DNA from 2 places in the Serratia proteamaculans genome. Region 1 is predicted to be linked to the other one. Evidence: predicted binding sites of a transcription regulator. Region 1 holds the regulator's gene; the other holds the start of a gene.

Evidence for each region. The regulator ArgR, encoded in region 1, controls arginine synthesis, uptake and breakdown. The targets are predictions, from matches to a motif close to ANTGAATAAAAATACANT.
Region 2: the regulator ArgR is predicted to act here: its motif matches at 4,597-4,614, upstream of argA (amino-acid N-acetyltransferase).

Annotation. Positions count from the first base shown of each region.
Region 1 is NZ_OX461105.1:406,848-414,977, forward strand. It holds gene QOT07_RS01840 (methyl-accepting chemotaxis protein) at 1-1,370, shown strand, start outside; gene fbp (class 1 fructose-bisphosphatase) at 1,408-2,412, opposite strand; gene mpl (UDP-N-acetylmuramate:L-alanyl-gamma-D-glutamyl-meso-diaminopimelate ligase) at 2,582-3,961, shown strand; gene yhcN (peroxide/acid stress response protein YhcN) at 4,162-4,425, opposite strand; gene yhcN (peroxide/acid stress response protein YhcN) at 4,550-4,813, opposite strand; gene argR (transcriptional regulator ArgR) at 5,219-5,689, opposite strand; gene mdh (malate dehydrogenase) at 6,156-7,094, shown strand; gene QOT07_RS01875 (helix-turn-helix domain-containing protein) at 7,163-7,423, opposite strand; gene QOT07_RS01880 (DNA-binding protein) at 7,607-7,957, shown strand; gene ispB (octaprenyl diphosphate synthase) at 8,007-8,130, opposite strand, start outside.
Region 2 is NZ_OX461105.1:4,307,439-4,315,568, forward strand. It holds gene mltA (murein transglycosylase A) at 1-836, opposite strand, end outside; tRNA gene QOT07_RS20065 (tRNA-Met) at 1,050-1,126, shown strand; tRNA gene QOT07_RS20070 (tRNA-Met) at 1,190-1,266, shown strand; tRNA gene QOT07_RS20075 (tRNA-Met) at 1,331-1,407, shown strand; gene QOT07_RS20080 (MFS transporter) at 1,536-2,942, opposite strand; gene amiC (N-acetylmuramoyl-L-alanine amidase AmiC) at 3,157-4,407, opposite strand; gene argA (amino-acid N-acetyltransferase) at 4,648-5,973, shown strand; gene recD (exodeoxyribonuclease V subunit alpha) at 6,016-7,866, opposite strand; gene recB (exodeoxyribonuclease V subunit beta) at 7,863-8,130, opposite strand, start outside.

The DNA of each region.
Region 1 (8,130 bases):
TGCGGGCCAGAACGGCCGCCTCACTGGCGGTGCGCCAGCGCGAAATTGGCCAGATCGAAGTGTCTGATGCCACGGTGGGCCGTATTTATGATTACCTTGCGCAGTCAAAGCAGGAAATGGCGCGCTTTGTCAGCGTCGGCACCGTTACCGAACGTGGGCGCGAATTGTCCACTCGTTTGCAAAACAGCTATCGCGCTTATCTGGAGCAGGGCGTCAGGCCAATGGCCGATGCCATCAAGGCTGGCAAAGTTGATGATTATTACGACATCCAGGAAACCAAAATCTCCGCCCTGAGCATCGCTTTCGAAAAAGACCTCAGCGATTTCCGTAGCTTTGCCATGAAGATTGGCCAGCAACGGGTACATGAGGCGGAAGGCAATGCCAGCACCAAGATTACCCTGATCCTGATCGCCGGCCTGCTCAGTGTATTGCTGGCGGTACTGGCCTGGTTTGCGTTGCGAGTGATTATCCTGCGGCCACTGGATGAATCTATCGCTCAGCTGGAACATATCGCCGGCGGCGACCTGACGCACCACATCACCGGCGAAGGGGAAACCGAAATGGGCCGTCTGGTGTGTGCGATGCAGCGGATGCAACAGGCATTGGTCAGTTCAGTCAGTAAGGTGCGTGATGCCAGTAGCCAAATTGACACCGGTTCACGCGAACTGGCTGCCGGTAACCAGCACCTGGCGCAGCGTACCGAAGAGTCGGCTGCTTCGCTGGAGGAAACCGCCGCCAGCATGGAGCAACTGACCTCAACGGTGAAAATGAATGCCGAGAACTGCGAACAGGCCAATCAACTGGCGCTGAGCGTCTCTGATATCGCCAATCAGGGCAGTGAGGTGGTCAGCCAGGTAATGGACAAGATGCAGGCGATAACCGACAGTTCACGGCGCATCGCCGATATCATCAGCGTGATGGACGGCATCTCTTTCCAGACCAATATTTTGGCACTGAATGCGGCGGTAGAGGCGGCACGTGCGGGTGAACAAGGGCGCGGTTTCGCCGTGGTAGCCGGTGAGGTTCGCAACCTGGCCCAACGTAGTGCGCAGTCGGCGAAAGAGATTAAAGGGTTGATCGAAGCATCGCAAAACCGGGTGCAGGAAGGCGAACAGATGGCCGAGTCAGCGGCGAAAACCATGAATGGGATCACCGGTGAAGTGGGGCGTGTAACGGCGTTGATGCGGGAGATTTCTGCGGCTACGCGTGAGCAAAGCAGCGGTATTGAGCAGGTCAACCTGGCGGTGGCACAGATGGATCAGGTGGCTCAGCAAAATGCGGCTTTGGTCGAAGAGTCGGCGGCAGCGACACGCTCGCTGGAGGAGCAGGCTCAGTTGCTGGCGCAGAGTATGGCGGCGTTCAAACTATAATGCAGGGGGGCGAAATGCGCCCCCCGCATAGAACCGGTTATTCGTCCGGGTTCTCGGCGATAAAGCGCTCGGCGTCTTCCACCATGGATTTGGTGCCGACGAAGAACGGTGCTCGCTGGTGCAGTTTCACCGGGGTAATGTCCAGAATACGGTTTTTACCGTCACTGGCTTTACCGCCGGCCTGTTCCGCCAGGAACGCCATCGGGTTGCATTCATACAGCAGGCGCAGCTTGCCTTGCGGGTGGCTGGCGGTGCTTGGATAAATATAGATGCCGCCTTTCAGCAGGTTGCGGTGGAAGTCGGCAACCAGTGAACCGATGTAGCGGGAGGTGTAAGGGCGTTGCGTCGCTTCGTCCTGCTCCTGACAATATTTAATGTATTTCTTCACACCGCGCGGGAACTTGATGTAGTTACCTTCGTTGATGGAATACATATTGCCGCTGGCCGGGAAGCGGACTTTCTCATGGGAGAGGCAGAACACGCCCAGAGAAGGATCGTAAGTAAAGGCATGCACGCCATAACCGGTGGTGTACACCAGCATGGTGGATGAACCATAAACCACGTAGCCGGCGGCGACCTGAGCGCTACCTGGTTGCAGGAAGTCTTCTTCGGTCACTGGAATGCCGACCGGGGTAATGCGACGATAGATAGAGAAAATCGTACCGACCGAGACGTTGACATCGATGTTGGACGAGCCGTCCAACGGATCCATCAGCACCACGTACTTGGCATTTTCAGCCCGCTCGCCGTCGAATATCACGATTTCATCTTCTTCTTCAGAAGCGATACCCGCAACTTCACCGCGTGCTTTCAATGCTGCTTTCAGCTTTTCGTTGGCGTACAGGTCCAGTTTCATCTGAACTTCACCCTGTACGTTGGAAACGCCGCTGGTGCCGAGAATATCAACCAGGCCCGCTTTGTTGATATCGCGGTGGATGATTTTGGCGCCCAGTTTAATTGCAGAAAGTAATGCTGTCAGCTCGCCGGTGGCGTGAGAGAAGTCGTGCTGTTTCTCGACGATAAATTCGCCTAACGTTTTCATGACACAATCCCTGAATCTACGGATGGGTAGCGGTTTGTTAACAAACCGCCAACGTATTCGCGAGCAGTGTAGCCCAAAGATGAACGCTATTCATAGGCAAATCCATTTCTTCTGGACGATTCTGAGCGTTAGAATGGGGGCAACATTCGACGTACTCTATGAGAAAACTATGCGCATTCACATTCTTGGGATCTGTGGCACCTTTATGGGCGGGCTGGCGGTGCTGGCACGTTCGCTAGGGCATGAGGTGACCGGCTCTGACGCTAATGTCTATCCGCCGATGAGCACGCTGTTGGAGAGGGAAGGGATCGATCTGATCCAGGGTTACGATCCGGCTCAGTTGGATCCTGCACCAGATCTGGTGATCATCGGTAACGCCATGACACGCGGCAATCCGTGCGTTGAAGCGGTACTGGAGCAGGGTATCCCTTACGTTTCCGGCCCGCAGTGGCTGCACGATTATGTGCTGCGCGATCGTTGGGTGTTGGCCGTTGCCGGGACACACGGCAAAACCACCACCGCGGGCATGGCGACCTGGATCCTGGAAGCCTGCGGCTACCAGCCGGGCTTTGTTATTGGTGGGGTTCCGGGCAACTTTGACGTTTCTGCTCGCCTGGGCGACAGCCCGTTCTTTGTGATCGAAGCCGACGAGTATGATTGCGCGTTCTTCGACAAGCGTTCCAAGTTTGTGCATTACAGCCCGCGTACGCTGATCCTGAACAACCTTGAATTTGATCACGCCGATATCTTCGACGATCTGAAAGCGATCCAAAAACAATTCCACCATCTGGTGCGCTTGGTGCCGGGCAAGGGCAAGATCATTTTGCCTGATAATGACAGCCACCTGAAACAGGTGATGGCGATGGGCTGCTGGAGTGAGCAGGAACTGGTTGGCGAAGAGGGAGCATGGCGTGCGCAGAAACTGACGCCGGATGCCAGCCATTATGCGGTATTCCTCAATGGCGAACAGGTAGGTGAAGTGAAGTGGTCGCTGGTGGGTGAACACAACATGCATAACGGTTTGATGGCCATTGCCGCCACCCGTCATGTTGGCGTGCTGCCTGCCGATGCCTGCCGTGCACTCGACGACTTTATCAATGCTCGTCGTCGCCTGGAGTTACGTGGTGAAGCCAATGGCATCACGGTATATGACGATTTTGCCCATCACCCAACGGCGATCCTGGCGACCCTGGCCGCGTTGCGTGGCAAAGTCGGCGGCACCGCCCGCATTCTGGCTGTGCTCGAGCCGCGTTCCAACACCATGAAAATGGGGATTAGCAAGAACGATCTGGCGCCATCCCTTGGCCGCGCTGATGAAGTGTTCCTGTTCCAGCCGCACCATATCCCCTGGCAGGTTGCGGAAGTGGCGGAAGCCTGCGTTCAGCCGGCCCACTGGAGTGCCGACCTCGACACGCTGGTGGATATGATCGTGAAAACGGCCCAGCCGGGTGACCATATTTTGGTGATGAGTAACGGCGGCTTTGGTGGGATCCACGATCGGCTGTTGGAGGCTTTGGCCAACAAACCGGAACCGAAAGCAACCTATTGATTGCTTGGGAATTTGAAGTGTTTTGTGCAGAGGGCCGGTAACGGCCCTTTTTTACGCCCATAAAAAAGCCCTCGCGAGCGAGGGCAACGGGGTCCGTCGGATAGGACGACGAAGTTTCTTCAGAGAATCAGTGCTTACGACAGAACTCGGCAGTGGCAGTGACGAGGGTAATCAGTTCGGTAAGCATGTCCCCTGAATTGTTATTTGTAGATTTCTGCTGTCGCGTGCCAGTTGCCGTTTTCGTAGGCTTCGATCACGCGGTAGGCTTTAGCGCCTTGCTTGTCGGCCTTGTCGGACAGGGCCTGGCGAATATCGGAAGGCGCGCCGGTAATGCCGCTGGCGGTAATGGTACCGACAGACTGAAGATTGTTGGCCTGGTCATTAGTGATTAACGTAGCGGCAGAAGCACCGAACGAAACGACTGACAGCAGGCTGAGTGCGGCGAGGGTAGTTTTCATGTTCATGATATTGGGTCCTGTTGCGATAACCGCCTGGAAGGGCTTTTGCAGCGTTTTTATTCTTGAAGGCTGTTATCGGTAATGCTGGGTTCCAGAGTTTTATTGCCCGTTTCCGGGTAACACCTTGTACTTATTTGTAAATTTCTGCGGTGGCGTGGAAGTTGCCTTCGTTGCGCGCTTCGATTACACGGTAAGCGGTTGCCCCTTTGGCATCGGCTTTTTCAGACAGTGCCTGGCGGATGTCTGAAGGTGCACCGGCAACGCCGCTGACGGTAATAGTCCCTGCGGCCTGCATTTTTGCGGCCTGATTTGCATCAACAGATTGTGCTGCAAATGCGCCGAAAGAAAGCATGGATAGAACGCTCATGGTTGCGATGGTAGCTTTAATTTTCATGATTTAGCCTTTTCGTATTCTTTTATCAGTTCCAATGAACTGTGATTTACGTCACGGAAATGAGTATACATCTAGTAACCCTAAAAATTAATAGTTAGCTAACAGTTTCTTGTGAAACTTTATTATGGTGTTGCTTATTTTTAATAACCAGATGGAATAAAAACCGCTCATAAAACGATCTTTCAATGTTAAAATTATGTAATTTCAATGAGGTAAGTGCTTTTGACCAAAAGTGCGGAAGATAGCAGTAGCTATCACTGGTTACGGTGAAATGTCATTGAAATGTGTTGTGGTGTGGAGGAAACTTGGTTTTAAACGTGGTAGATGATGGGGGAAAGGTAAGGGTAGGGTTAAAGAAGTGCTAACAAAACGCGACCGTTGGCCGCATTTTGTTAGCGCTATGCATCATAACTCTTGTTCGAACAGCGTCAGGATGGCTTCGTACAGCTGACGAGCGGTAAAGCTGCTGGCCGGGGTAACGAAAATAGTGTCGTCACCGGCGATAGTGCCGAGGATGCCTTCAGATTTACCCAGCGAGTCCAGCAGGCGGGCTATTAACTGTGCGGCGCCGGGACTGGTGTGGATCACTACCACAGCATCGTTATGATCGACGTCCAACACCAGGTTTTTCAGCGGGCTGGTGGTGGTGGGTACGCCGAGTTCGGCCGGAAGGCAATACACCATTTCCATTTTGGCATTGCGCGTACGCACCGCACCGAACTTGGTCAGCATGCGCGATACTTTGGATTGGTTGATGTTTTCGAAGCCTTCTTCTTGCAGCGCCAAAACAATCTCGCCTTGAGAACTGAATTTTTCTTCTTTCAATAACGCTTTAAACGCCTTGATCAGATCTTCCTGCTTTGCGGGATTACGCATTTTGCACCGTGGAATGTTGACAATTGAAGTGATTATTATGCATATAAATGAATTTTTATGCAATAAAAGGACGCCCGGAAAAAACAAAAAGGCCCGGACAATGAGGAAAGGGCAGCATTTTAACAAAATCCGTATCCCATGAATATGCCCTTTCCGTGACCGAAAAAGCCGTCTGCGGTAGTAAAGAAAATGTTATTAAAATGATGTTGTTCTGATGTTGTGTAAGGGTGTAATGTAACCGCCGGTTAACTTGCTCGTGAATAACCTCGCAGTATTTTTGATTAGTGTGCGCTATGCCCTTAATGCGTAAGCGATTTAATCTAAGATGAGCGCGACATCGGCCGTTTTATTGCGCCAGTTCTCAAACAGACTGTTAAGAGATTGTTTTTAAAGGTGTAATAATTTAAGGTCCGTACCCAACATATTCACGGCGCTTTATATATTTAAGATAATAAAGGAGTATAGGATGAAAGTTGCAGTTCTCGGTGCTGCTGGCGGTATCGGCCAGGCCCTCGCCCTTCTACTCAAAACCCAGCTTCCTTCAGGTTCTGAACTCTCTCTCTACGACATTGCCCCCGTTACCCCAGGCGTTGCCGTCGATTTAAGCCACATCCCAACCGCAGTTAAAATCAAAGGCTTCAGTGGCGAAGACGCGACTCCAGCCCTGCACGGCGCGGACGTGGTACTGATTTCTGCCGGCGTTGCACGCAAACCAGGCATGGATCGTTCAGATCTGTTCAACGTGAACGCGGGCATCGTGCGTAATCTGATCCAGCAAGTGGCAACAACCTGCCCGCAAGCCTGCATCGGTATTATCACCAACCCGGTTAACACCACCGTGGCTATCGCAGCAGAAGTGCTGAAGAAAGCCGGTGTTTATGACAAAAATAAACTGTTCGGCGTGACTTCGCTGGATATCATCCGTTCCAACACCTTCGTGGCTGAGCTGAAAGGCAAACAGCCGGAAGAGCTGAACGTACCGGTAATCGGCGGACACTCTGGCGTGACCATCCTGCCATTGTTGTCACAGATCCCTGGCGTGAGCTTTACCGAGCAGGAAGTGGCTGATCTGACCAAGCGTATCCAGAATGCGGGTACTGAAGTGGTTGAAGCTAAAGCCGGTGGCGGGTCTGCAACCCTGTCAATGGGTCAGGCGGCGGCGCGTTTCGGCCTGTCTCTGGTTCGTGCGCTGCAAGGCGAAAAAGGCGTGGTGGAATGTGCTTACGTGGAAGGGGATGGCAAATATGCTCGCTTCTTCGCACAACCGCTGGTGCTGGGTAAGAATGGCGTTGAAGAACGCAAAGACATCGGGACTCTGAGCGCGTTCGAACAGAAAGCGCTGGAAGACATGCTGGATGTTCTGCACAAAGATATCGAACTGGGCGAAAAGTTTATCAATAACTGATCATTCAGTGGTGCATGAGTATACATAGGCCGCCGGACAGCGTACCGGCGGTTTTTTTATGCCCGAAGCTATGACCGGATGCGGGCTTTTCGATCCAGCAGGTTATGGGTGTGTGGATCGAAATAACGGCTTGGCCAAATCTCTGCAGGATGGATGTTAAGTGATTCGGCAATTAACCATTCCCCTTTTGGCCAGGGGCGCGATAGCGCATTCGCCAGCGTTGATGAGCTTAGCCCTGCCTTGCGCGATACCGCCGCCAGTGTGGTTCCCTTCTTACGTAAAGCCGCAATGATATCCGCCGGATGCCAGTCCTTGTTCCTTGAGTTCATGTTTGCATTCCTTTTTTGATTAGCGAAAGTTCTGTTAGTGGTATAACTAACAGGTCAAAATTAATCGTTTGAACAACATGAAACGCTTATACGGAAACTAGGATACCACTAAATTTCTTAAAAAATATCCCATAAATTTCCCAAAAAAAGATATTTGCCGACTTTTGCCCAGAGAACATGGCTATGAAAAAAGAGTGGTTTGCCGCCAAGGAGCTGACAGGCGTAGCAGGATTACCCTCCTCACCACAGGGAATAAATTTGATGGCGCGTCGTGAAGGCTGGATCAGCCGCCGGCGTAAAGGCGTGCAGGGGAAAGCGCTGGAATACCATATTGACAGCTTGCCTGCCGGGATACGTAATTTATTGGTATTAAAAGAAGAACCTGCGAGCTATGAGATTGACCGCAAGGATCCGCTGGCCGTGTGGATTGAATATTTCTATCACCTGACGGAGAGCGAACGTGAGAAAGTTTTGGCGTTCCTGATGCGAGAAGGGATCGGTAGCTTACTGGCGCGTATTTCAGCGGAGAAATGAGCAGACCCGCAGAGCGGGTCTGTGGAAACAGCAAGACGTTTATTGTTTCTTAAAAATCACGTTGAACCGCAAGATGCGCTAATCCTTCCAGCGCGGAACGATGAGCGGATTCCGGGAGAACCTGCAATGCGGCAATGGCCTTGTCGGCCTCTTCCTCAGCACGCTGGCGGGTA
Region 2 (8,130 bases), 3.9 Mb from region 1:
ACCGAAGCCTTGGCGACCAGCGGAACGGCACTGGCTCCCCGTACCGGCGCAAAGGACTCAGGACGGAAGAAGACAAAGGAAGGGTTTTGCTCCAGCAGTTCACGCACTTCGGCGGCGCTGTGAGTATCCGCCCATTGACGAATCGCCTGCATCGACATATCTGCTTTAGCCACTTCGCCACGATCGATCAGCACTTTACCGATACTGCGATAGGCGTGGCCGTTCTTGCCGCCGTAGCCGAAGAACACCAGCGGCTGACCGTTGCCGTAATCCACATAACCGCTGCCCTGGACTTCCATCATAAAGTTGTCCATCAGCGAGTTGGTGTACGCCACAATATAGCGGTCATCCAATGCGCCCGAGTAAATACCCGCGCGATCGGGCAGGCGGCCTTTACCTTTTGGCGGCATGCGGTACAGCGGATAACGGAACTCACCCTGTTGGGTGTAGCGCGCCTGCAGCACCGGCGTGTAGTAACCGGTAAATTGTACGTTGCCGTAGCTGTCCACGCCTTCCATTTGATAAGCGCTGAGGCCGTATTGGTTCAGAGTACGAGTGTCGGCACCGGACGCCATCCAGCTTTGTACTGCCTGAAAGGTGGTGTTGTTGCGATTAAAGAGTGAAGGAGAGGCGTATTTAATCTCCATCAGTTGATCCGAGTAATCCTTGGCATTCACCGGCACGCCCTTGGCATTGGGTTGATTCACCAACTCCAGCGACTGATCCAGGTGACCGTCCTTATATTGTTGTCCCCGGTCGGTCGGCTTGGAAGAACAGCCTGCCAGTACCGCTACCATTAACCCGCCCAGCAGGTATTTGCCCCAACGTCCTTTCATCGCGCACACTCTCTACATATATGATCTACCGGCGAACGATAACAAACGCCCATAGATAAAGGAATCGCCGCCAATAAAAAAAGCCATACGGCCAATAACGATGAAAAAGAACGCACATTGCGGACTAATCCAGCAGAAAGACTGTTTTAGTTCAATTAAATGCAAAAAGGGTTGCAACAAAATGCACGGAGAGTATAGTGCGCTTCCATCGGACGCGGGGTGGAGCAGCCTGGTAGCTCGTCGGGCTCATAACCCGAAGGTCGTCGGTTCAAATCCGGCCTCCGCAACCAACCGATATTGCCAGAGGCAGTATCAAGTAAAGTGTTGGATTCGATGAAAAAGTATTATACGGACGCGGGGTGGAGCAGCCTGGTAGCTCGTCGGGCTCATAACCCGAAGGTCGTCGGTTCAAATCCGGCCCCCGCAACCAACCGATACTGTACCAGCGGTATCATATGAAATGTTGGTTTCGATAATACAAGCATTAAGACGGACGCGGGGTGGAGCAGCCCGGTAGCTCGTCGGGCTCATAACCCGAAGGTCGTCGGTTCAAATCCGGCCCCCGCAACCAATCTTAATGACTACAGATAAGCACCTTAACGGGTGTTTTTTTGTATCTGAAATCCGCCAAAAGCGGATTCACTGCAATCAGACAGAACCATCCCGCACATAAATGACACCAAACCAGAGTCCCGCTTATCAATCATAATGGCTTTCGCGTTTTTGTAGCCACATGCCCCATACAGCCAATGCCGATATCACCGCAGGCACAGCCGCAAGCAACAACAAGTCGGAAGCTATCCAATGCTGGGCAATCAACGCAGCACCCAATAGCGGGCCGAGCATAGAAGCACCCCGCCCGATCCCCAATCCCCAGCCCACGCCGGTTGAACGCAAAAATGTTGGATAACCGTTCGCCGAAAGCGTATTCACACCCGGCATGCCCCCGACCACGAAAATTCCCGTGACGAAGACGGAGCTGAAAAGCATAAGCAGGTTTTTCGGATCAAAACCGATGGCGGCTATTGAAAGGGCGGCGATCGAAAAACCGGCGATGAGTACCGTGTAAGCCCCCAATTTGTCAATGAGACGGCCAAGCGCCAGAGTGCCCAAAACTCCGCCAAACTGTAATGCTCCCGTTGCCAAATTGGCTATTTCCAGCGACAGACCTGCGTCTTTGATAAGGGTTGGCAACCAGTTGGCCAAAAAGTAGAGATCAATAAGATTCATAAAGTTCACTAGCCAAAGTAGCAGTGTGAAGGTAGCTCGATTGTCGCTGAAGAGATCAACTACCGTTGCCTTGGCTCGCGCCGTGCCAACATGACCGACGGAAAGGTCAACACTCAGTACTTGCTGCTCTGAAAACACTTTAAGCAAGGTGGAACGAATCGCCTTTTCCCCTTTTCCACACCTCAACATCCATTGTGCCGATTCCGGCAGGTACACCCACATTGAAATCGCCAAGATAATAGGCACAAGACCGCCAAGCATAAAAACGGCTCGCCAGCCGAATTGTGGGATCAGTAAGGCAGCGGCAATGCCGCCAAGCCCGCCGCCAATAGCAAAAAAGCAGCTTATGGTGGTGATATAAGTCGCACGCTGCCGCAAGGGGCTATATTCGACCACCAGAGCAATGCAATTTGGCATGACGCCACCTAAGGCTATGCCGGCAAGGAAACGAAACACCATAAGTTGATTAATATTCTGCGCAAATGCCGAACAAAGTGTGAACACACCAAAAATTAGCGTGGCAGAAATGATGGACGGCCTTCGGCCGATCCTGTCGGCCAGCCACCCAAGAGCAAAACCCCCAATGGCAATGCCGGCCAAACCGGCGCTAAATACCGGACCCAGCAGAGCCGTTTCGAGCGACCATGCATCTCGAATTGCTGGTGCGGCATACCCCATAGCCTGAATATCAAAACCATCACACATCAGACAAAGCGCACACAGAGTCAGCAAAAAGAGCTGGCCGCGACGCGTCCCCACTCTATCTACCATATTCTGGATACTCTGCTTTCCTTCATTTACAGACGCTGGCATGGGAGATCCTTTTTCGATACGACACAAAAATATATTTTTTAATAAAATATATTTTTTAGTCACTGTCAATGTTCGAGGCTGATTTTTGAGCGCATGAGCTTATCGACAAACGAAAATTTGCGGTTTTGCCGGCCAGGCGGCTATCGAACTCGCTGTTCGCATAGGGGTTTAGATGGGAAGTAACGACAGTTGCGGCCGCTCACTGTCTCGGACACGGCCAATGAGCGGATAACGAAACGGGTTTCACTGAAAGGTGTGGGGCCTGCTCTATCTATAATTATCTGCGCGCGGCTGCCCCGCCGTTGGCAAAGTACGCCTTGATACCCGCCAGAATAGATTCCGCCACCTGCTGCTGGAAATGCGTAGTGCGCAGCTTGCGCTCTTCTTCTATGTTGCTGATAAACGCCGTCTCAACCAGAATCGAAGGGATGTCCGGCGCTTTTAATACCGCAAAACCGGCCTGATCGACCCGATTCTTGTGCAAACGGTTAATTTTGCTCATCCGGTTCAGCACTTCCTTACCGAATTTCAGGCTGTCATTGATGGTCGCCGTTTGTATCAGATCAAACATGGTGTGATCCAGATAGCGGTCACCACTTTTGCTGACGCCGCCAATTTGATCCGATTCGTTCTGGGTCTGCGCCAGGAACTTCGCCGCCGAACTGGTGGCGCCTTTGGTCGACAACGCAAAGACCGATGATCCACGCGCGGCCCGGCTGGTAAAGGCATCGGCATGGATCGACACAAACAGGTCAGCACGTTGCTTACGCGCCTTCGCCACCCTCACCTTCAGTGGAATGAACACGTCTTCATTGCGCGTCATAAACACTTTCATGTTCGGCTCACGCTTGATTAGCGTGCTTAGCCGGCGGGCAATCTGCAATACGATGTCTTTTTCACGCGTTTTGAATTTACCAATAGCGCCTGGGTCTTCGCCGCCGTGGCCGGGATCCAGCATGATGACAATAGGTCGATCGCGCCCTGCCTTACCGGCCTGTGGTGCTTCCGCCGGCAAGGTACGCTCAAGATCGCCCTTGTTGTAATCTTCCAGTAACGCCAACAGCGGATCATAATCTTCGCCACTGCCGCCCTTGCTAGGATACAAGTCCATCACCAGACGATTGCGGTATTCCGGCACCGGCGCCAGGGTAAACATGTGCGGGCTGACGCTGCGTTTAAGCTCCAGCACCAGCCGGACGGTGTTTTGATCAAACTGACCGACACGCGCCTGTTTCAGGTAGGGATCGTCGGCACGTACCTGACCTACAATGCCCTTCAGCACGCTATTAAGCTGCACGCCCTCGATATCCACCACCACACGGTCGGGATTGGTCAGCGCAAACTGCTTATATTTCAGTTCAACGTTAGATTCGAGCGTCACCCGGGTATAGGTGGAGGAAGGCCAGACGCGTACGGCGATGACATGCGATGAGGCGGCGACGCCTACGCGACTCACACTCAGCAACCAGCTTGCGGCAACCCCCTGCAATAAACGACGGCGGCCCAGATTGTGATTTGAGTTTGGCATGCGACTCCGGCAGTGGTAACAGATTAAAACAGATGAAAAAAACACCGGTCAAATAGGAATGCCGAAAACTTTAACCAATCATTCCGGCGCTGTCATCAGAAAATCTTTTTATGGTTTTTCAATTTATTAACGACTCAACGCCCCTGGCAAAGAAATAGAGACAATTTCTCACTTGCCATTAGGGCCATAAAAGAATAAAAATACAAAAATATCGTATAAATATGCAAATGAGGTTTGGCCGTGAAGGAACGTAGTACAGAGCTGGTCCAAGGATTCCGTCACTCAGTTCCCTATATCAATGCCCACCGTGGCAAGACGTTTGTCGTTATGCTGGGTGGGGAAGCCATAGAACATGAGAACTTTGCCAACATCGTTAACGATGTTGGGCTACTGCATAGCCTGGGGATCCGTTTGGTGGTGGTTTATGGCGCGCGGCCACAGATCGACGTCAATCTGGCGCAGCATAATCTCGAACCGATTTATCACAAGCATACCCGCGTCACCGACGCCCATACGCTGGAATTGGTTAAACAGGCGGCGGGTCTGCTGCAACTGGATATCACCGCCCGGCTGTCAATGAGCCTCAACAACACGCCACTGCAGGGCGCGCATATCAACGTGGTCAGCGGTAACTTTATCATCGCTCAGCCGCTGGGTATTGATGACGGTGTGGACTACTGCCACAGCGGCCGCATTCGCCGTATTGATGAAGAAGCCATCCACCGTCAGCTCGACAGTAACGCTATCGTACTGATTGGCCCGGTTGCCGTTTCCGTCACCGGCGAAAGCTTCAACCTGACCTCTGAAGAAGTGGCGACTCAGTTGGCAGTCAAGCTGAAGGCCGAGAAAATGATCGGCTTCTGTTCATCCCAGGGGGTGACCAATCAGGAAGGCACCATCATTTCCGAACTGTTCCCCAACGACGCGCAAAAACGCATTGAAGAACTGGAAGAGAACGGCGACTACCACTCTGGCACCGTGCGCTTCCTGCGCGGCGCCGTGAAGGCCTGCCGCAGCGGTGTACGCCGCAGCCACCTGATCAGCTATCAGGAAGACGGTGCGCTGGTACAGGAACTGTTCTCACGCGATGGTATCGGCACCCAGATCGTTATGGAGAGCGCTGAACAGGTGCGCCGGGCGACGATTAACGACATCGGTGGCATCCTCGAGCTGATCCGCCCGCTCGAGCAACAGGGTATTTTGGTGCGTCGCTCACGTGAACAACTGGAGATGGAGATCGACAAGTTCACCATTATTGAACGCGATAACCTGACCATCGCCTGTGCGGCATTGTATCCGTTCCCGGAAGAGAAAATCGGCGAGATGGCCTGCGTCGCGGTTCATCCCGACTACCGCAGTTCGTCACGGGGGGAAATGCTGTTACAGCGGGTGGAGAGCCAGGCGCGCCAGATGGGCCTGCGTAAACTGTTCGTCCTGACTACGCGCAGCATCCACTGGTTCCAGGAGCGTGGTTTCACGCCGGCGGAAGTCGACGTGCTGCCGGTTGAGAAACAGGCGCTGTACAACTATCAACGCCGTTCCAAAATTCTGCTGGCAGATTTGTAATCCTTTACGGGCGCAGCATGCTGCGCCCCTGCTCATTCTCACTCAGGCGGTGATCTGCAACCGCTCCGCCAACCCGCTGCGACGCTGGGTGGGGGTACGAATGGCTCGCATCAAAACCGCATCAATGGCATACAACGAAAGCTGTCTGCGAGCACGGGTGATCGCGGTGTACACCAATTCACGGGTCAGCACCGGCAGGAAATGATTGGGCAATACCAGCACCGTGTGATCAAACTCCGAGCCCTGCGACTTGTGCACCGTCATTGCATAAGCGGTTTCATGCGCCGGTAAACGGCTCGGCTGCACCGACTTAATGCTGCCGTCCGGCAGTTGGAAGTGAACACGTAGCTCGCCGGTCTCATCCCGCAAGGCAATACCGATATCGCCATTAAACAGCCCCAGAGCGCTGTCATTGCGACCAATCATCACCGGACGGCCAGAATACCAACGCCCTGCGGCCCCCGGCTTGCGTTGGATCAGACCGGCGCGTTGCAGCCCCGTCTCAATGCGTTCATTTAACCCGGCAATACCGAAGGGCCCCTCTCGCAGCGCACACAGCACCTGGAAACGAGCAAACGCCGCCAGCACCGCCACCGCGTCCGCACCTGCGACCACCTGCTGCAGATAATCACGATAGCCCGTCACGCAGGCATCCAGCAGCGCCTGATAGTCTTGCGTTTCCGCCAACGGATAACCGCTTACGTCACTGAAACGGCCGTCGAGTGCCGCCAGTGCAAGCTTGCCATTACCGGTATTCACCGCAGAGGCCAGTTGGCCAATGCCCGAGTTGGCATCAAAGCGATAGCTTTTGCGCAGCAGACACAGACTGTCGCGCACTGCGGCCTCCGCCTGGGCACTTTCGCCCTGCAACAGACAGCCGGTCAGTCGAGAGAGTTGCTCTGCGCGCGCCACGCTGTAACCTTGCTCGGCAAAGCGGCAGATATCTCCCAGTACCGCCCCAGCCTCTACCGAAGCCAGCTGATCGCGATCGCCCAGGAAGATCACCCGCGCCTGAGCGGGCAAGGCGGCAATCAAACGCGCCATCATTGGCAAGTCGACCATTGAGGCCTCATCGACCACCAGAACATCCAGATGCAGTCGGTTGCCACTGTGATAACGCATGCGTTGACTGTTGGGCTGAGCGCCCAGCAGGCGATGGAGCGTGGAGGCTTCGGTGGGGAACAGCGCTCGCTGCTCCGGGGTTAATGCCAGTTGTTTGCCTGCGCTGCCTAACGATTCCGTTAAACGCGCCGCCGCTTTGCCGGTAGGCGCCGCCAACTGAATACGTAAACGGCGCCCCTCGGCAAGCTGCACCAGCGCCGCCAGTAATTTGGCGACCGTGGTGGTCTTACCGGTGCCCGGCCCACCAGAAATCACCGCAATGCGTCGCGTCGCGGCCACTGCCGCCGCAATTTTCTGCCAGTCGGGTTCATCGGTCGCTTCGCCAAATAATTGGTCGAGAATGGCGCGCAGCTCGGCTTCTTCAACCGCCTGAGGCAGGCTGTCGCTACTGATAAACTCGGCAACCTCACCCTCGTTCTGCCACATGCGCTGCAGATACAATCGCTGCTGTTGCAACACCATCGGCATCGCGGTACTGCCATCGCCCACCGCCGCACTGGCCGACAGACGCTGCTGCCAACCGGCCACATCCAACTGCCCTGCCGCCAACCATGCGGCCTGTGCCAGCTCCGGCTGACGCCCGTCAAAGAGATTTTCCGGCAGCAGCTGTTCCAGCATCAGACAGACATGACCCGCACCGGCCTCTGCGCTGAGGCAGGCCGCAGCCAGCAGCATCTCCGGCTCGTCGCTCCCGGCCACCACACGGGCAAACTGTAAGTCCAGCGGGCGCAACACGCCGAGTGCCTGCGCCTGTTCCAGTAGCGCGATCATGATTCATCCTCAGCCACAAGAGCCTCACCGCTGAATAACAAGTCCATGCCTTCCACCAATTGCGCCTCCGGGCGGCAGGCGAAAATGCCATTACCCGGATGCTGTGCATCCACGCCGCGCAGGAACAGATAAATCACCCCACCGAAGTGCCGCTGATAATCATAATCCGGCAACCGATGACGCAGATAGCGGTGCAGTGCCAACGTATATAGCTGATATTGCAGGTCGTAACGGTGTTCTGCCATCGCCTGCGCCATCGCCGGT